Regions from separate parts of the Arminella tumorigenes genome, predicted to be linked through region 2. Evidence: riboswitches for the same ligand, from Rfam matches in the RefSeq annotation. Region 2 holds a riboswitch; the other holds the start of a gene.
The links. A riboswitch is a leader RNA that binds a small molecule or an ion and turns the genes downstream of it on or off. The one in region 2 is predicted to bind S-adenosylmethionine.
Positions count from the first base shown of each region.

Region 1: another riboswitch for S-adenosylmethionine. It lies ahead of PR017_RS00650 (O-succinylhomoserine sulfhydrylase); the one in region 2 lies ahead of metA (homoserine O-acetyltransferase MetA).

Region 1 is NZ_CP117255.1:117,691-127,355, reverse strand. Features, by position in the region: gene PR017_RS00655 (2'-deoxycytidine 5'-triphosphate deaminase) at 1-945, opposite strand, end outside; SAM riboswitch at 1,054-1,132, shown strand; gene PR017_RS00650 (O-succinylhomoserine sulfhydrylase) at 1,179-2,363, shown strand; gene apaG (Co2+/Mg2+ efflux protein ApaG) at 2,553-2,945, shown strand; gene PR017_RS00640 (Hsp33 family molecular chaperone) at 2,974-3,966, opposite strand; gene argF (ornithine carbamoyltransferase) at 4,038-4,955, opposite strand; gene PR017_RS00630 (aspartate aminotransferase family protein) at 5,025-6,224, opposite strand; gene PR017_RS00625 (GcrA family cell cycle regulator) at 6,660-7,187, shown strand; gene PR017_RS00620 (DUF2000 family protein) at 7,263-7,670, opposite strand; gene PR017_RS00615 (AraC family transcriptional regulator) at 7,669-8,565, shown strand; gene phoB (phosphate regulon transcriptional regulator PhoB) at 8,608-9,291, opposite strand; gene phoU (phosphate signaling complex protein PhoU) at 9,324-9,665, opposite strand, start outside.
Region 2 is NZ_CP117255.1:3,029,380-3,039,044, reverse strand. Features, by position in the region: gene PR017_RS14900 (ABC-F family ATP-binding cassette domain-containing protein) at 1-1,167, shown strand, start outside; gene PR017_RS14895 (response regulator) at 1,359-1,760, shown strand; gene PR017_RS14890 (SIS domain-containing protein) at 1,787-2,515, opposite strand; gene nagA (N-acetylglucosamine-6-phosphate deacetylase) at 2,512-3,696, opposite strand; gene PR017_RS14880 (SIS domain-containing protein) at 3,696-4,721, opposite strand; gene PR017_RS14875 (GntR family transcriptional regulator) at 4,718-5,491, opposite strand; gene PR017_RS14870 (aldose epimerase family protein) at 5,580-6,605, opposite strand; gene metA (homoserine O-acetyltransferase MetA) at 6,712-7,635, opposite strand; SAM riboswitch at 7,683-7,763, opposite strand; gene PR017_RS14860 (ABC transporter ATP-binding protein/permease) at 8,002-9,665, shown strand, end outside.

The sequences.
Region 1 (9,665 bases), 750 kb from region 2:
TTCGTGGCTGCGCACTTCGAGCACCGCGCGGCTGCCACGGCCTCCGGCCGGCGCATGGCCGAAGCCGGGATCGAAGAAGCCGGCATAGTGGACGCGGAATTCACCGACCAGCGGATCGTAAGGGGTCATTTCGGCGGCGTAGTCCGGCGGCACGTGCACCGCCTCGCGCGAGACCAGGATGTAGAATTCGTCGGGATCGAGAATAAGCTCGGTCCGGCCGCGGCTGTAGAGCGGCTCCCAGAAATCGAAAATGTCATGCTGGGCCTTCTTGTCGACATCGACCACCGCCGTGTGATGCTTGCCGCGATAGCCGATCAGCCCATTGCCGTCGCCGACGAGGTCGATCGACAGCGCGATGCCGCCGCCGGTCACGTTTGGCTTCTTGCTGGCGACGAGAGTTTCGGTCTCGTGCAGCGTCAGCAATTCCGGCTCGGACAGCATGGCATGGCCGATCCGAAAGCGGATCTGCGACAGGCGCGAACCACGGCGCACGACGATCGGGAAGGTACGTGGCGAGATTTCCAGGTAGAGCGGGCCGGAATAGCCGGCCGGGATCTTGTCGAACTCCTGCGCATAATCGGTGATGACGCGGGTGAAGATATCGAGGCGGCCGGTCGAGCTTTTCGGGTTGGCCGAGGCGGACATGTCGGAGGGCAGGTCGAGACGCTCCATCAGCGGCACGATGTAGACGCAGCCGGTCTCGAGCACGGCGCTCTCGTTGAGGTCGATAACATGCAGGCTGAGCCGGTCGAGTTTATCGGAGACGAGATTGTTCGGGCCCGGCATGAAGCTGGCCCGGACGCGAAAGGCTTTCGCTCCCAACCTGAGGTCGAGGCTCGCCGGCTGGATCTGATCGAAATCGAGCTCCCTTTCCGTTGTCAGCCGACCGGCGTCGAAAAGAGCGGCAATGGCGCGATCCGCCAAAATTCCAGTGTCGCGAGCCATGTGCTCAATCCTTGTTTTGTCGCGGACAAAACCATATGGGGGCCTTGTTTTGCCGCAGACAAAACCAAATACGGGGAATTGACGCAAGCGGCCAACGGCAGTATTACAGTCTTATCCCGTGGTGATTTGGCCGGTCGGCTTGCAGCCACGTTAAATAAATGGCTAAAAAGACCGGGTTGAAAACCGGTCTGCTTTTGCGACCGGTTTTTTTGTATCACGAAGGTGGTGATGGCATGACCAAGACTTGGCGCCCCGCAACACAACTTGTCCATGGCGGCACGTTGCGCTCGCAATTCGGCGAGACATCCGAAGCAATCTATCTGACACAGGGTTTTGTCTACGACAGCTCGGAGGCGGCAGAGGCCCGCTTCAAGGGTGAGACGGAAGGCTTTATCTACGCGCGCTACGGCAGCCCGACCAACGACATGTTCGAAAAGCGCATGTGCATGCTGGAAGGCGCCGAGGAAGCCCGCTCGACAGCATCGGGCATGGCCGCGGTCAGCGCGGCTATTCTCTGCCAGGTGAAGGCAGGCGACCATATCGTCGCCGCCCGCGCCCTGTTCGGCTCGTGCCGCTGGGTCGTCGAGACATTGGCGCCGCGTTACGGCATCGAATGCACGCTGGTCGACGGCCGCGATCTCGCCAACTGGGAAAAGGCCATCCGCCCGAACACCAAGGTGCTGTTCCTGGAGAGCCCCACCAATCCGACGCTCGAGGTGGTGGACATTGCCGGCGTCGCGAAACTCGCCAACCAGATCGGTGCCAAGCTTGTCGTCGACAATGTGTTTGCGACACCGCTGTTCCAGAAGCCGCTCGAACTCGGCGCCCACATCGTCGTCTATTCGGCCACCAAGCATATCGATGGACAAGGTCGTTCGCTCGGCGGCGTCGTACTATCGGACAAGGAATGGGTCGACGAGCACCTGCAGGACTATTACCGGCACACCGGCCCCTCAATGTCGCCGTTCACAGCCTGGACGCTGCTGAAGGGGATCGAGACCCTGCCGCTGCGCGTCAAGCAGCAGACGGAGAACGCCGGTCGCATCGCCGACTTCCTGGCCGACAACAGCAAGGTCGCCAAGGTGATCTATCCCGGCCGCAAGGATCATCCGCAGGCCGATATCATCGCCAAGCAGATGACCGGCGGCTCGACACTGGTCTGCATGGAACTCAAGGGCGGCAAGGAAGCGGCATTCGCGCTGCAGAATGCACTGGAGATCGTCAAGATCTCCAACAATCTCGGCGACGCCAAGAGCCTGATCACCCATCCGGCCACCACTACACACAAAAACCTGACCGACGAGGACCGCGCTGAGCTCGGAATTTCTCCCGGCACGGTACGGTTTTCGGCCGGCATTGAAGACACGGACGATCTCATCGAGGATTTCGCCCGGGCACTGGAAAAGGTCTCGGCCTGATCGGACGTCAAACAGGCTGCCCGGCCTTGCCGGGCGGCTACCCGCCGGGTCCGTGTTAACCCCGCACATTATCCTTAATATTCAAAAGGCCGCGTCAGCCATCGCATTTGGCCTTAATTAGCCCTCCCTTCCTTGACGAAGGTTGAAGGCTGGAGGATATCGTAACCAAATTCATTGAAGGTGGCTGGGATGTACCGCGCCCTTACACGAGATATCGAAGTCATCGTCGAGCCGTTCTATCTGGAGGAGCAATCCGATCCGGAAGACAGCCGCTATGTCTGGGGCTACCGGATCGTCATCTCCAACCACTCGACATCGGCAGTCCGGCTGGTCACGCGCTACTGGAACATCACCGACCAGAACGGCCAGGTCGACGAAGTCACCGGTCCCGGCGTCGTCGGCGAACAGCCGCAGTTGAACCCCGGGGACACGTATGAATATTCGTCAGGCTGCCCGCTGGACACGCCGTCAGGCATGATGTTCGGCCATTACTCCATGGAAAACGACATCGGCGAAACGTTCGAGGTCGAAATCCCGGCTTTCTCCCTGGATTCTCCCGGCCTGATGCGGACGCTGAACTGACGTCGCCCGAAAACGGCGACTGTTGTCGTCAGCTCTTGACCAGTATCTCGGCTGCTTCATAGCGATAAGTTGTCGAACAGAATTCACACGTGACCGAAATCAGCCCGTCTTCCTCGCTTTCAGCCATCTCCTCCGCCGAAAATCCCTGCAGCACGCCCTTGATCTTGTCGCGCGAACAGCTGCAACGGTCGAAGACCGGCTGCGGGGCGTAAACGCGGGCGCCACGCTCGTGGAACAGCCGGTAGAGCAGGCGCTCGGTACCGACCAGTGGATCGGTCAATTCATCGGCATCAACCGTTTCCAACAGCGAGCGGGCCTCGGCCCAGGCATCATCGTCCTTGTGGTCGATCGCGTTCTCATCGCCGTCGCCGCCGTGGAGATCCGGCAGGCGCATGCGCTCCGGCGCGTCCGGCAGAAACTGCGCTATGACGCCGCCTGCCCGCCAGCGATGACGCGGCTTGCCGGCTTCGTCGCGATCGAACAGCTCTGCCGCACCGAGGCGAACCCGGGTCGGGATCTGCTCCGACTGGCGGAAGTAGACGCCAGCGATATCTTCCAGCGACGATCCGTCGAGCGGCACGATACCCTGGTAGGGCTGAGAATACTGGCCCTGGTCGATGGTGAAGGCGAGGATGCCCTTGCCGAGCAATTGCTCCGGCTCGGTTTCTCCGGCCTTGATAGCGGCTGCCAGTGCTTCCTCATCGAAACGGGCATAGGCGCGGACATTTTCCGGCGTCGAGAAATCGGCCACCAGCAGGTCGACCGGTCCGTCGCCCTTGGTCTGGACCGTGAACTTGCCTTCGAACTTCAGCGATGTGCCGAGCAGAACCGTGAGCACGATGGTTTCGGCCAGCAGCCTCGCCACCGGCGCCGGATAATGGTGGCGCTCGAGGATGGTGTCGAGCATCGGACCGAGCTGGACGGCACGGCCGCGCACATCCAGGCTCTCCACCTGGAATGGAACGACGTGATCGTCGCCGGCGTAGCCGAACTCTCCCAGCGCTGCTGCACTGTCTGCCATGGGTCTACTCCTTGATGCCGGACGGGTCACGCCACGGCAGCCACTCGTCTGCAACGGCGGCTTGGTTGATCTCAGATCGCGCCCAGGCACCACGCGAGAATAGACTTCTGCGCATGGAGGCGGTTTTCCGCCTCGTCGAATACAACGGATTGCGGGCCGTCGATCACCTCGTCCGTCACCTCTTCGCCGCGGTGGGCGGGCAGGCAATGCATGAACAGAGCGTCTTTTCCTGCCTCTGCCATCAGAGCCGCATTGACCTGGTAGGGCTGAAAGACATTGTGACCACGGGCCCGATGCTCCTGATTCATGGAAACCCAGGTATCGGTCACCACGCAATCGGCCCCGGCGACCGCACGGTCGGCATCATGGCTGAGCATGATCTCGGCGCCCTGATTGCGGGCCCAGTTCAAATAGTGATCCTTCGGCTCGGAGCCAAGGGGGACCGCCATATTCATGCGATAGCCGAAACGCGCCGATCCCTCGATCAGCGAATGCAGCACATTGTTGCCATCGCCGGACCAGGCAACCGTCTTGCCCTTGATCGGACCGCGGTGCTCCTCGAAGGTCATGATGTCGGCCATCACCTGGCAGGGATGGGTATCGTCGGTGAGCGCGTTGATGACCGGCACCGTTGCGTGCTCCGCCATTTCCAACATGCGCGAATGCTGGGTGGTACGGATCATGATGGCATCGACGTAGCGCGACAGGACCTTGGCGGTATCGCCGATCGTCTCGGCGCGGCCAAGCTGCATCTCGGTACCGGAGAGGAACAGCGTTTCGCCGCCGAGCTGGCGCATGCCGACATCGAACGAGACGCGGGTGCGGGTCGAGGGCTTTTCGAAGATCATCGCCAGCATCTTGCCTTCCAGCGGCCGGCCGGCAGTGCCCGCCTTGGTCGCCTTCTTGCGGAGGATTGCGTCGTCGAGGATCTTGCGCAGGTCGCCTGACGCGACAGTCGAGAGATCGAGGAAATGTTTCGGGGAGGCCATGTCTACCTGTGCTCCAAAAATGAAAACGCCCGTGGCGGGCACGAAGCCCCGAACCCACGGACGTAGAATTCAAGCCGATTTGCGGGATTTCTGGGCGCGCAATGCTTCTGCGGCACGCTCTACGCGGGCGAGACCTTCGCGGGCGTCTTCGGCAGTGGCGATAAGGGGCGGCAGCAACCGGATAACGTTATCGCCGGCGGGAACGCCCAGCAGATGCTCGGCACGGATGGCCTGCAGCAGTTCGCCAGCCGGGATCGCCGCCTTGATACCGAGCAGCAGTCCCTGGCCGCGCACCTCTTCGATGATGTCGGGATAACGGTCCTTCAGCGATGCCAGTCCCTGGCGGAAAACCAGGGATACGTCGTTGACATGCTGCAGAAAGCCTTCAGCCAGGATGACGTCCAGCACTGCGCCGCCGACGGCCATGGCAAGCGGATTGCCGCCGTAGGTCGAGCCGTGGGTGCCGGCCTTCATACCGGAGGCAGCTTCTGCAGTCGCGAGACAAGCACCGAGCGGAAAGCCGCCACCGATGCCCTTGGCCACGGCCATGATGTCAGGCGTGATGCCAGACCATTCATGGGAAAAGAATTTTCCCGAGCGACCGACGCCGGACTGGACCTCGTCGAGGATCAGCAGCAGGCCGTGCTCGTCGCAGAGTTCGCGAAGCGAACGCATGAACTCCTTGGCAACCGGGCGAACGCCGCCCTCGCCCTGCACCGGCTCGATGAGGATCGCTGCGGTCGCATCAGAGATCGCGGCCTTGACAGCCTCGAGGTCGCCGAACGGGACCTGGTCGAAGCCAGGGGCCTTCGGGCCGAAGCCTTCGAGGTATTTTTCCTGGCCGCCGGCAGCGATCGTCGCCAGGGTTCGTCCGTGGAAGGCGCCCTCAAAGGTGATGATGTGGAATTTTTCCGGATGACCCTTCGAGTACTGATAGCGGCGGGCCGTCTTGATGGCGCATTCGAGCGCTTCGGCGCCGGAATTGGTGAAGAACACCTTGTCGGCGAAAGTCGCATCGGTCAGCCGCCTGGCAAGCATTTCCTGGCCCGGGACCTCATAGAGGTTCGACAGGTGCCAGACTTTTTCAGCCTGCGTCTTCAGCGCTTCGACGAGGTGCGGGTGTCCATGACCGAGCGACGATACGGCGACGCCCGCGCCGAAATCCAGATAGCGCTCGCCCGTTTCCGTGATCAGCCATACGCCCTCGCCTCGCTCGAACCGCAGTGGCGCGCGCATATAGGTGTCGTAGAGTGGCGCGGCTTCGGCCATGGCGCAATTCCTTCGATCGATCAGGACGTGACGGCCGTTGTCCTGCAACGCCGCCGTCGGCAATGAAAAATGCCGCCTTGCGGCGGCCTGGGCACTATTGTCGTTCCGCGGAACCATGTCAACAAACAGTGGATTAGTCAACGAATAGTTGATTTTAACCTTGCGGCAAAAGCCATATCGTGAGGGTCTGGAGAAGGCGCTAAAGCTATTGCAGAAATACCACAGTAGGCAGCAAGTTGGGGAAAACTTGGAAATCGATTCCCCTCGATTCCCGCGACTCTTGTCACGGAGTCAGCCTCACACTAGGTTAAATCTTGATTACTAGACTGCAATGCGGCGGACCTAGTCACCACAATTTAAGAGCGTTTTGTGCCTCGATAGCATTCGAGGCAATGGCGAAGGATTCCGCCATCATGAACGCAGTCGGAGACAAGCATGAATTGGACGGACGAGCGCGTCGAAAGGCTCACGAAATTATGGGCCGAAGGATTGAGCGCTAGCCAGATCGCGGCGCAGCTCGGCGGCGTCAGCCGCAACGCTGTCATCGGCAAGGTCCATCGACTTTGCCTGCCAGGCCGAGCCAAGGCCGGTGGCACATCGTCCACGGCGCGCTCTACCAAGCGTAGCGTCGCTCCGGCCCGGCCAACAACCTTTGGCGCCCGCCCTGCCGCTCCGCGCACGACGGTCCGTGCCGAAGGCGTAGCCACGGTCAAGGAAGATGCCGAGCTCGACGCTACGGCGCCCGTGCAATTTCGCCCATCCTCGAATGCCATCGCGCCGGTTGCCCGCCGCATTGGCCTGACGGACCTGACGGAACGCACCTGCAAGTGGCCGGTAGGCGACCCGCTGAAGGACGACTTCCACTTCTGCGGCCATGAATCGCCGGACCAGTCGCCTTACTGCACATACCACCAGAAGTTGGCGTATCAGCCAGTTCACGAGCGCCGCCGCGCCGCCCGCTAAGCCGGGTAAGACGACAACAAAGAACGGGCCGCGAGGCCCGTTTTGCGTTTCAGGTTTTTATGGCCCAGAAACGTGTCAGGGATGCAAACTCGCACCTTTGACGATCTTGTCCACGATCTTCTTTTCGCCCCGCACCGCGATGCCGACCAGCTTGGCGGTGTCGGGACTGAACTCGAGGAATACGGCACGGTTGGCTTTATCGTGACCTGTCGCGAACATCTCTTCGATGTAGGCAGACACTTTCGCCTGGCGCTCCAGCGCGCGCTTGTGGATGGTCCTCAATACGTCCTGATCCGCCACAAGCACGACCATCGGCTGAACGCTCATAGGATTGTAGACATGGCCCAGAGCATCCCGGTATGCTTCGCCGATGATTTCCGGCGACTGGGCAATGATCCCGCTCACCAGAAAGGCAGTGACGTTGAGCTTCTGCCAGGTGGCAAGGTCATGGCGGATGACAATCGCGATTTTGGTATCGAACATGTCCAAGAACTCCATGGAAGGCATCGAAAGAGACGATCGAATAGCGCCTGCCGATGCCCTCGGTCTTGAACGTTCGTGCAAGAGCGGTTTTCGCGACGGACTGAGCATCGCTGCTTCCAGCCATGGCGTCGAGCGCATGGAAGCGCGCTTTCATGGCAGAGGCTTTTCACCGCACAGACACGACACATATGCGCTGGGCCTCACTCTTCGAGGTGTCCAGACGTTCCGCTATCGCGGCGCGGAGCGCTTCAGCCGTCCCGGCAACGTGATCGTGCTGCATCCCGATGAAGTCCACGATGGCGCGGCCGGCACCGACGACGGACTGATCTACCGGATGCTCTATTTGCCGCCCGCGCTGGTCGACCTCCTCGAGGCGGGCAATCGGGCGCTGCCCTTCGTCCGCGATCCCGTCGTGACTGACGCTGGCCTATTGTCAGCGCTGGCGGACATCCTGTCGGATCTCGACCATGCGCCGAACGATCTGGCAATGGACGACGCGGTTGCGCGGCTGACGGCAGGACTCTTCCGACAGGCCGACGACCCGAGGAAAGCACCCACGAGAATCGATCGCCCAGCTGTCATGCTGGCGCGTGATTTTTTGACCGAGCATTGCGAAGAGGGTGTCAGTTCCGAAACGTTGGAGGCGATCAGCGGCTTGGACCGATACGAGCTGGCGCGGCAGTTCCGGCGTGCGTTCGGCACCAGTCCGCACCGCTATCTCGTGATGCGCCGCCTTGACCGAGCCAAGCGGCTGCTAGGTGCCGGCTATAGCCTTGCCGGAGCAGCTGCAGAAGCGGGGTTTGCCGATCAGGCACATTTTACCCGCCATTTCCGGGCGGCCTTCGGCATGACCCCGGGCAGATGGCTGGCAATGCACGATTGCCAACCCTTATAGCTTCAACCCGCGAAACGGCGGACTTTAGTCACCTGCACAGCTTCAGACTTCCATGGAGTAGCCTGCGCCGCGTACTGTGCGGATGACGTCCTGCATGTTGGAAAAGTTCAGAGCCTTGCGCAGCCGGCCGACATGCACGTCGACGGTGCGTTCGTCGACGTAGATGTCATGGCCCCAGACGCCGTCGAGCAGTTGCGAGCGGGAAAACACACGGCTTGGCGATGCCATCAGGAATTCCAGCAGGCGGAATTCTGTCGGGCCGAGACGAACCTCGCGGCTCTTGCGATGAACCCGGTGCGTCTCGCGGTCGAGTTCGATATCGCCGCAACGAAGGACGCTGGAGAGCACTTCAGGGCGGGCGCGGCGCAGCATGGCGCGGACGCGGGCCATCAGTTCTGGCGTAGAGAACGGCTTGACGACATAGTCGTCTGCGCCCGTGGAAAGGCCCCGGACGCGTTCGCTCTCTTCGCCACGCGCCGTCAGCATGATGATCGGCAGACGCTCGGTCTCCGGCTTCATGCGCAGGCGGCGGCACAGTTCGATGCCGGAAACACCCGGCAGCATCCAGTCGAGGATCAGGAGATCCGGAATGCGCTCCTGCAAGCGCATCTCGGCTTCATCGCCTCTGAGGATCGTATCGACTTCGAAACCTTCTGCTTCAAGGTTATAGCGCAGCAACACGCTCAGCGCTTCTTCATCTTCTACGACGGCAACTCTCGGAACCATGGGGCCCGCTCTCCTTCAAAAACCCTTCGGGCCTATTCCGTCATGGCGCCGACGGTGTTGGCAGTATCGTCCTTCGGGCGGTCGCCCTCGGGCAATGCACCGGTCGCCATGTAGAAAATCGTCTCGGCGATGTTGGTGGCGTGGTCGCCGATGCGCTCGATGTTCTTGGCGCAGAACAGCAGATGCGTGCAGGTGGTGATGTTGCGCGGATCTTCCATCATGTAGGTCAGCATCTCGCGGAACAGCGAGGTGTACATCGCGTCGATTTCCTCGTCGCGCTCGCGGATGGAGACAGCCTTGTCGGGCGAGCGGGTCGTATAGACGTCGAGGACTTCCTTCAACTGGACGAGCGCCAGTTCTGACAAATGCTCGAT
Region 2 (9,665 bases):
AAACTCGGCAAGCAGATCGAGCGCGAAGAGCACTGGCTGCGCTACGGCGTCACCGCGCGCCGGAAGCGCAACATGCGCCGCCTCGGCGATCTGCAGACGATGCGCGCCGATTATCGCGGCCACAAGGGTCCACAAGGCTCGGTCAACGCCAACATTTCCGACGTTCAGGAATCCGGCAAGCTGGTGATCGAGGCGGAATTGATCACCAAGGCCTATGGTGAGCGGACCATCGTCGCGCCTTTCTCGATCCGCGTTCATCGCGGCGATTGCATCGGTCTCGTCGGACCGAACGGTGCCGGCAAGACGACGCTGCTGAAGATGCTGACGGGCCAGTTGAAACAGGATAGCGGCAAGCTGAAGCTCGGCACCAACCTTGAAATCGCCACGCTCGACCAGAAGCGCGAGGACCTCGATCCGGAAGAGACGCTGGCCCATTACCTGACCGACGGGCGGGGCGAAAGCCTGATCGTCAATGGCGAGCAGCGCCACGTCACGGGCTACATGAAGGACTTCCTGTTTGCGCCGGAACAGGCGCGCACGCCGATCCGCAAATTGTCGGGCGGCGAACGTGCCCGGCTGATGCTTGCCCGCATCCTCTCGCGGCCGACCAACCTCCTCATCCTCGACGAACCGACCAACGACCTCGATATCGAGACGCTCGACCTCCTGCAGGAAACCGTCGCCAGCTTTGCCGGCACCGTCATACTCGTCAGCCACGATCGCGACTTCCTCGACCGCACCGTGACATCGACCATCGCGCCCATGAACCCCGATGCGCCCGACGGCCGCTGGATCGAATATGCCGGTGGCTATTCCGATATGCTGGAACAACGCAAAGGCGTCGCCGATGAATTGCGCAAGGCGGCCAAGGCCGAAAAGGCGCGTGTCGGTGGAGGCTCCAATGGTGGCCATGGCGGCAACAAGGGCAAGGCAAAAATGTCCTTCAAACAGACCTATGCGCTTGAAAATATTCCAAAGGAAATCGCCAAGGCCGAAGCCGAGATTGCCGCCCGGGAACGGAGAATGTCTGACCCAAAGCTGTTCTCCAAGGATCCAGCAACTTTCAATGCGCTTGCCAAGGAAGTCGAGAAGCTGCGCGGCAAGGTGACGAAAATGGAAGAGGAATGGCTGGAGCTCGAGACGATTCGCGAGCAGATGGGTTCATAAGGCCAGTGATAAAAAAAGCGAACGCATTGATTGTTATGGTTAAAAAATCGTCATGTGAAAATTTCTTGTCTCCGCGTGGAACATTCGTCTGATCCGACCATTCAAGTGAGGACGTAAAGGCAGAGTGTGTTTGCTTTTGCAAGCTTCGAGTGGCGCACCAAGGTGTGCCGGCCGGCTTCAGGGATGTGACGATGGACAGGAAAGTGCTGATTGTCGAAGACGAGTTGCTGATTGCACTCGATCTAGAAGACATGGTGGAAAGCAATGGACTGCAAGTCGCAGCCATTGCCAGCACTATGGCGCGGGCCCTGGCGGCTGCACCCTATGCCGATATCGCGCTCGTGGACGTCAATCTTTCCGACGGGCCAACGGGTCCAGCGATCGGCCGCATGCTGGCCGAGCAATATGGTATCGCCGTCGTCTTCATGACAGCCAACCCCGAGGCTGTCGCCGGCGGAATCCATGGGACCCTCGGTGTCTTGCGCAAGCCCGTGCAGCCCGGAATGGTGGCCCAAACGCTGAAATACGCGTTGGGACGGCTCACCGGGCAATTGGCTGCAGTTCCTCCTGATATGGAAGTCTTTGCTGCCTGAGAGTGTGTGGGTAGTAGAGCGTCTCGTCAGAGATGCGGGTTGCGCGGCCTGTAGACGTCAACGAGGCGTTGGTTGATTTCCTTCGCCCCCGGCATGTTGGCGCTGCGATAGACCGGCGGATTGCCGTCTCCGGAAAGCTGTGAAGCAACTTCAGCAAAAATTGCATTCAAGAGGGTTGCGCCGATGGCAGTCGAGGCCGGCCCCACCTTCAGGTCGGTGCCGGGCAAATCGACCAACGCATCGCCCGGCGGCAGACCGTTGTCGAAGACGATATCGGCGATATCGGCGAGGCGTCTGCGCCCTTTGGCTATGGCTGCGGAATAGGCAAGCGAGGTGATGGCGATCACGGTGGCGCCGATTTCCCGGCCATAGTCGGCAGCCTCCGTCGGCGCGGCGTTGACGCCGGAATTGGAGGCGACGATCAGAACGTCACCACGCTCCATCCGGTAGCGTTCCAGGACAGGTCGAACCAGCCCCGGGGTTCGCTCGTAGACCGAGCTTATAACGGCACCTTCATGCAGCATCGCCGAGCCGACCAGCACCGGCACAGTGATGGCCAGTCCGCCGGCTCGATAATGCACCTCTTCGGCCAGCATATGAGAATGGCCGGTCCCGAACAGATAGACACGGTGGTCGCTGCGCGCCGCCTCGCAGATGACGGCAGCAGCCCTTGCCATAGGCTCGGCCAAAGACTGACGCAGGCCATTGAGCCTTTCGATCACCTCCAGAAAATAGGCATCCGTGATCGCGGTCATGATGATGTCTCCGGGCCTGTCCCGACAGACGCCGCAGCACCGCCGATCCAGGTGGCGGTCGCCTCGATGTCGTCATTGATGTGCACGATGTCGGCGCGCGCACCGGGCGACAGGTGCCCCCGGTCCTTCAGGCGCAGAAAACGGGCCGGGTAGGATGTTGCCATGCGCAGCGCTTCCGCCAGCGGCAGTTCCAGCATGCCGACGCCGTAGCGCACGGTCGAGGCCATGTCGACGTCGGAGCCGGCCAGCGTGCCATCGGCCAGTACCACCTTCGAGCAGAAGCCGCCTTTCTCACGGTAGACAGTGCGGCCGTTCAGCTCGAAGCTGTCGGCATCGGAACCCACCAGAGACATGGCATCGGTGACGAAGAACAGCTTGCCCTCGCCGCGCTTGGCGCGCAGGGCGACGCGTAGCGCGCGGGGATCGACATGGTGACCATCGGCAATCATGCCGCACCACGTACGGGGATGATCGAGCGCCGCGCCGACCAGACCCGGGCTGCGATGGCCGAGCTGGCTCATGGCATTGTAGAGATGGGTGACGCCACGTGCGCCGGCGTCGAAAAGCGCGTCCGCAACATCGGCCGTGCAATCGGAATGACCGAGGCTGACGACGACGCCGCCCTCGTTCAGCGCCTGTACCTGGCGGGGAGTCACCTGCTCGGCGGCGATGGTTACCAGCAGCATGCCGATTGCTTCGCGGGCACGGATGAAAGTCGTAACGTCGCTGTCTTCTACCGGCCGCATCAGCTCCGGCAGGTGGGCGCCCTTGCGCGCCGGCGACAGGTGAGGGCCCTCCAGATGCAGGCCGACGACACCCCGGTCGGCTTTGACAGCCTCGATGGCGGCTTCGATCGCCCGGGTCGTGGCAGCGCCGATGTCGGTGATCAACGTCGGCAGCAGGGATGTCGTGCCGTAGCGGCGATGGCCTTTGGCAATGGTATACATGGAGGCCGGCGACGGATCTTCATTCAGCAACCGACCGCCGCCGCCATTCACCTGTGCGTCGATGAAGCCTGGTGCCAGAACGCCGCCGTCTAGCTCCACACGCACGCTGCCCTCCGGCAGGCTGTTGCGGGCGGCTATAGCCTGCACCCGGCCACCGCCGACAACAAGCGCGCTGTCGTCGTGAAAGCGGTCGCCGTCGAAGATGCGGGCGCCAGTAAAGACCGTATAGTCCATCACATCGTCTCCGTCACCTTGAGAAGATTAGCCGGCTTGTCGGGATCGAAACCCTTGCGGCGCGTTACCCGCTCGATCATTCGATAGTAGCAGAGCAGGGAGACCAGCGGGTCGATGAGGCCGTTTCCGGTCGACGGCATTTTGAGGTTGATACCCGGCAGCGGGGTGGTCGAGAAAGATACGGCGGTGGCGCCGAGCTTCTGCAGGCGCTCCAGAGCCTGGGCGTTGTTGGCAAATGCGGCGTCGTCCGGGGCGAAGGCAACGACCGGGAAGCCGGGCTGAACCAGCCGCATCGGGCCGTGCATCAATTCGGCGAGCGAGAATGCCTCGGCGTGCAGGCCCGACGTCTCCTTGGCCTTCAGGGCGGATTCCAGCGCGATGGCGAATGCCGGGCCACGACCGCCGGTGTAGAGCGAGCTGGCTCCGAACAGCACCTCCTCGGCGGCCGCGCTATCGATGCCATCGGTGACTGCCAATGCCTGGGGCAGGCGCGAAAGGCCATCCTGCAGTGCGCTGTTGCCGGAGACGGCAGCGGTAACGCCCGACAGGGCAGCGACCGCGGTGATGAAGGATTTCGTCGCAGCGACGCTTTTTTCAGGGCCCGCATGCAGGTCGAGGACGATATCGGCTTGCCGCGCCAGTGGGCTCTCGGTGACGTTGACGACGGCGATCGTCGTTGCTCCACCCTTCTTGGCGGCGGCCTGCAGGGAAATGATATCTGGGCTGCCGCCGGACTGCGACACGGTGAAATGAATGCCGCCCTTCAGATGCAGCGGCGCATTGTAGACGGAAGCGATCGACGGGCCGATCGAGGCGACGGGGACGCCGCAAGTGATCTCGAACAGATACTTGAAGAAGGTCGCTGCATGATCCGACGAGCCCCGCGCCGCCGTGGTGACGACGGAAGGCCTGGCTACCGCAAACAACCGGGCAATTTCGGCGAAGACCGACTTTTCCTTCTCCAGCAAGGTCGCCACGGCATCAGGCGACTGGCCGGCCTCGGTCAGCATCAGGGATTGCGTCATAGGTCATCTCCAATTTTCAATTCTGCGACGAAATCATAGGCGTCGCCGCGATAATGCGATCTGGTGTATTCGACGACGCGCTGGTCGGCCAGGCGCGAGATGCGCTCGATCAGCAGTGCCGGGGCGCCGGGCTTGACGTCGAGCGTGGCGGCCGATGATGGATCGAGGGTGACTGCAGTCAGCCGCTGCAGGGCGTGAACCGGGCGGTATCCGTTGGCTGTCAGGACATCGTAAAGAGAGCTCTCGCCGACTGCGTCTTCTGCCAGGAACTGTGTCGGGACGACGGCGCGTTCGATGGCGAGCGGCAGTCCGTCGGCCAGCCGCAACCGGTCGAGCCGCAGCACCGGTTCGTCGACGCCGAGCCCGAGCAGGAAGGTCTCCTCGGGCGTTGGCATGGAGACGCTCCGGGACAGGATTTTTGCCGCCGGCGAGCGACCGCGCGAGCGCATATCGGCGGAGAAGGAGGAGAGGCGCCAGAGCGACTGTTCCATTCGCTCAACCTTCTGCGAGACGAAAGTACCGCTGCCGTGCCGCGACTCCAGGGTGCCGGCCGTCAGCAGGTCGCGATAGGCGGTGCGTACTGTGACGCGGCCGAGTTGCAGTCCCTCGGCGAGATCGCGCTCGGCCGGCAATGCAGTACCCGGTTTCAGCAGCCCTTCCTGAATGAGCCCGGTCAGCGCCATCGCCAACCGCCTATAAAGCGGCCCGCTCGCCGCTGCATCCCGCAAGCCGCGTCCGTTCAGTTCGGAAATCAAACTGGTTCTATCCATGGGTTCGGATTAGAACCTATGTAGAACCACTTTGCAAGGCGTCTTTGTACAGCCGGTCGCGTAGCCACGACCGGCGGAGGCTAAGTGCTTAGTTCTTCGTGAAAATGTAGTCCGTTTCCTGACGCAGGACTTCGCCGGGATGGAGGGCTGCGGAGGAAAAGCCCGGCTGGTTGATGGCGTCGGGCCAGATCTGCGTTTCCAGGCAGAAACCGGCGAAAGGCCCCATCATCTTGCCGTCAATGCCGGGGACGGGGACGCCGAGCTTGAAGCCGGCGTAGAGCTGGATACCGGGTTCCGTTGTCCGCACTTCGAGCGATACGCCGGAATTGATGCTGCGGGCGAGAACGACGGCGCGCTTGGCCGTACGCTCCTGCGAGAGACAGAAATTGTGGTCGTATAGCACCTGGTCGCCATCAACGAAGCGCTTCATCGGGCCCATTTGGCGCAGGTCGAACGGCGTGCCCGCGACGGGGGCGATCTCGCCCGTCGGGATCTGCCGTGCATCGGTCGGCAGATAGTGGTCGGCTGCAATCATGATGTCGTGGTCGAGCGCATCGTCGCGGCCATCGAGGTTGAAGTAGGCGTGCTGGCAGACATTGGCGATGGTCGGCTGGTCGGTCGTGGTCTCGTAGGTGACCGATAGCTCGCCATTGCCGTGCACCCAGTAGGTCGCCTGGATCGTGCAGTTTCCGGGATAGCCGCTGCGACCGTCGGGGTCGACGATCTTCAGTACGACGCGGTCGGCGGCATGCTCGACGATCGTCCAGTTGCGCAGGGCGATATTGTCGACGCCGCCGTGCAGATGGGTCACGCCGTTCTCGTTCAGGCCCAGCTGATAGGTCTTGCCATCGAGCGTGAACCTGCCGTCGGCGATGCGGTTCGCACAGCGCCCGGGCGTTGCTCCGAAATAGGCGGAGTGCTTCTCGTAGCTTTCGAAGTCGTCGAAGCCGAGCGTCAGGGGCGGCGCGTGGTTCTCAAGCCGAAGGTCCTGGATCACCGCTCCCCAGCTGATGACATGGGCAGTCAGCCCACCGCCTGTAATCTTGACGCGGTGTACCGTGTCGCCGGCTGCAGTCTTGCCGAAAACTTCGCGCTGCAAAGTGCTTTCCGTCATGTCCTCATCCCATTTGTCTCTCATCCGAGGCGCCGACCCTGCCTCCATTCGCCGTTATCCGCAACCTGCCTGCCGGTGGAATCAGGCCTCCGTCCCGGCGACGTGGTTATTTCTGCAAGCCGATGTCGGCCATGTCGTAAGGCGTGGTCTGGTAGATCTCGTTGATCCAGTTGCCGACAAACAGATGGGCATGGCTGCGCCAGCGGTTGGGCGGCGTCAGGGACGGATCGTTGTGGGGGAAATAATCGTGGGGCATCTTGATCGGAATGCCGGCATCGACGTCGCGGAAATATTCGTCTGCCAGCGACGTTGAATCGTATTCGACGTGGTTGAACATGTAGAGCCGTCTTGCCGTCTTCTCGTGCACCAGGCAAATGCCCATTTCCGGCGATTCCATCAGGATTTCCAAGCCAGGGACGGTTTCGACATCCTTGCGGCGGACTTCCGTCCAGCGCGACACGGGCACGCCAAAATCGTCGGAAAAACCGTTGAGATAGACCGAGGACGGGTTCAGATTCTGGTGCCGGTAGACGCCAAATGCTTTTTCCTTCAGCAGGTGCTTCGGCACACCATGAAAATGGTAGACCGCCGCCATCGCGCCCCAGCAGACGTTCAGCGTCGAATGGACGTTGGTGGTCGTCCAGTCGAGGATCTGGCGCATCTCGTCCCAGTAGGTGACTTCCTCGAAGTCGAGCAGCTCGATCGGCGCACCCGTGATGATGAAGCCGTCGAACTTGCGGTGCCTGATTTCCTCCCACGTCTCGTAGAACGAAAGCAGGTGTTCCTCGGAGGTATTCTTCGCCTTGTGACCGCCGATGCGGATCAGGGAGAATTCGACCTGAAGCGGCGAGGCGCCGACGAGGCGGGCCATCTGTAGCTCGGTCTTGATCTTGTTGGGCATGAGGTTGAGCAGCCCGATCTGCAGCGGACGGATATCCTGACGGACGGCCATCGTCTCTGTCATCACCCGCACACCCTCTTTCACCAGGGTATCGAAGGCGGGCAGCGTATCGGGGATCTTAATGGGCATGCGCGTTACTCGATCAACTAAACCGGCGGCGAAAAAAACGAATCGCTACCGGTCCGCATGCGGCCCTGATTTAGCGACTTGTTTAACGTGGCTGCAAGCCGGCCGGCCAAATCACCACGGGATGTTAAATAGCGCTGGACAGGTTTCGAATCAACCTCAATCGCCGGCTGGGAAATGCGCGGTGCGGCGTGGTGAACCTGCAGGTGCATTCGAGCGTATAAGGCTTTCATAAGGTTTGAAGCGCAAGTTGATGGCGAGGAGGGCGGTTCCAGGCCAGGGATCGCTGGCGCGACGCGCTTCGGGCTCGCATGGATGGACATGTGCGGTGGCCATGACTATCTGAGGGATGAGGATCAGGATTTTTTAATGGCCGTTGATACCACAGAGAAGCCCAGCGTCCAGGGCGATGCGCGCGTCGGATACGACTTGAGTTTGCTGTACAGGTTGAGGATGATGCTTTCGGCGTTCTGGCATTCGCCCGTGCGCGTAAGGCTTATATCGCTCGTGGTATCGCTGTTCGTCATCATTCTCGTGACAGCCTATGTGCAGGTTCTTTTGAACGAGTGGAATGCGCCGTTCTACGATTCGCTAGCCCGCCGCGATCTCGACGAGTTCATGAAGCAACTCGGCGTCTTCGGGATGATCGCCGGCAGCCTGCTCGTTCTCAATGTCATCCAGGCCTGGCTCAACCAGATGGCGGCGCTCTACATGCGCGAGGGCCTGGCGCGCGATCTGGTCGACCAGTGGCTGAAAGGCAAGCGCGCTTTGCGGCTCGCCTCCTCCGGACTGATCGGCGTCAATCCGGACCAGCGCCTGCACGAGGACGCCCGCAACCTGGCAGAAAGCACCACCGGCCTTGCCATCGGCCTTGTCCAGTCGACCATCCTGCTGATCAGCTTCATCGGCGTGCTCTGGGAGCTGTCGAGTGGCTTCATCTTCCACTTTCGCGGCAGCAGCTTTTCGATCCCCGGCTACATGGTCTGGGCGGCGATCATCTATGCGGCTTCGGCTTCTTTCCTCAGCCAGTTCGTCGGCGGCAAGCTTGTGCGCCTGAATGCCGACCGCTACTCGAAAGAAGCCGAACTGCGCTTCGCGCTGATGCATGCCAACGAATACATGCCATCGATCACCACTGCCGGTGGCCAGGAAAACGAACGGCGGCGCATCAACGGCGACATTTCTTCCGTGCTCGGTGTCATCCGTAAGCTGGCGATCGCCAATACCAATCTTACCTGGGTGTCTGCCAGCTATGGCTGGATGGTACTGGTCATCCCGATCCTGGTGGCAGCGCCCGCCTATTTCTCCGGCGGCCTGAGCATCGGCCAGTTGATGATGGTCGTCGGCGCCTTCAATCAGGTCAACACCGCCTTGCGCTGGTATGTCGCCAACTTCGGCCCGATCGCCGAGTGGCGCGCGACTTTGATGCGTGTCACCGATTTCCGCGAGGCGGTGGTGGAGATGGATGGCGAGGAGCATCTGGCCAACATGATCGAGGTCGCCCGCGCCGCGCCTGATATGCTGGTGCTGAAAGATCTTGAAGTCTCCACCAAGACCAGCGACGACGTCGATGAAAATGGCTTCCGTATTCGCGAGGGCACGGTGACGATTGCCGCCGGCGAGCACATCATGATCAATGGCGATCACGGCGTGAACCGCAAGCTGCTGTTCCAGGCACTGGCCGGCGATTGGCATTGCGGCAAGGGCGAAATAGACCTGCCGCCGCTGGAAGACATGCTGTTCATGCCGCACGCCGCCTATGTTCCGAGCGGGACGCTGCGCGACGCGGTCACATTTCCGCAAGAGCGCGACGCGTACCCGGATTCCGACCTGGAGATGGCGATCGACAAGGCCGGACTGGCCAGGTTGAAGGGCAAGCTGGATACGAATGCCCGCTGGGACCGCATGCTGGATACCGACGAGCAGAAGGCGGTTGGCTTTGCGCATGCGCTGCTCGCCAAACCGCGCTGGCTGATTCTCGATGAAACGCTCGAGGGACTGGAGCCGGACATTCAGAAGCGACTAGTCGCTCT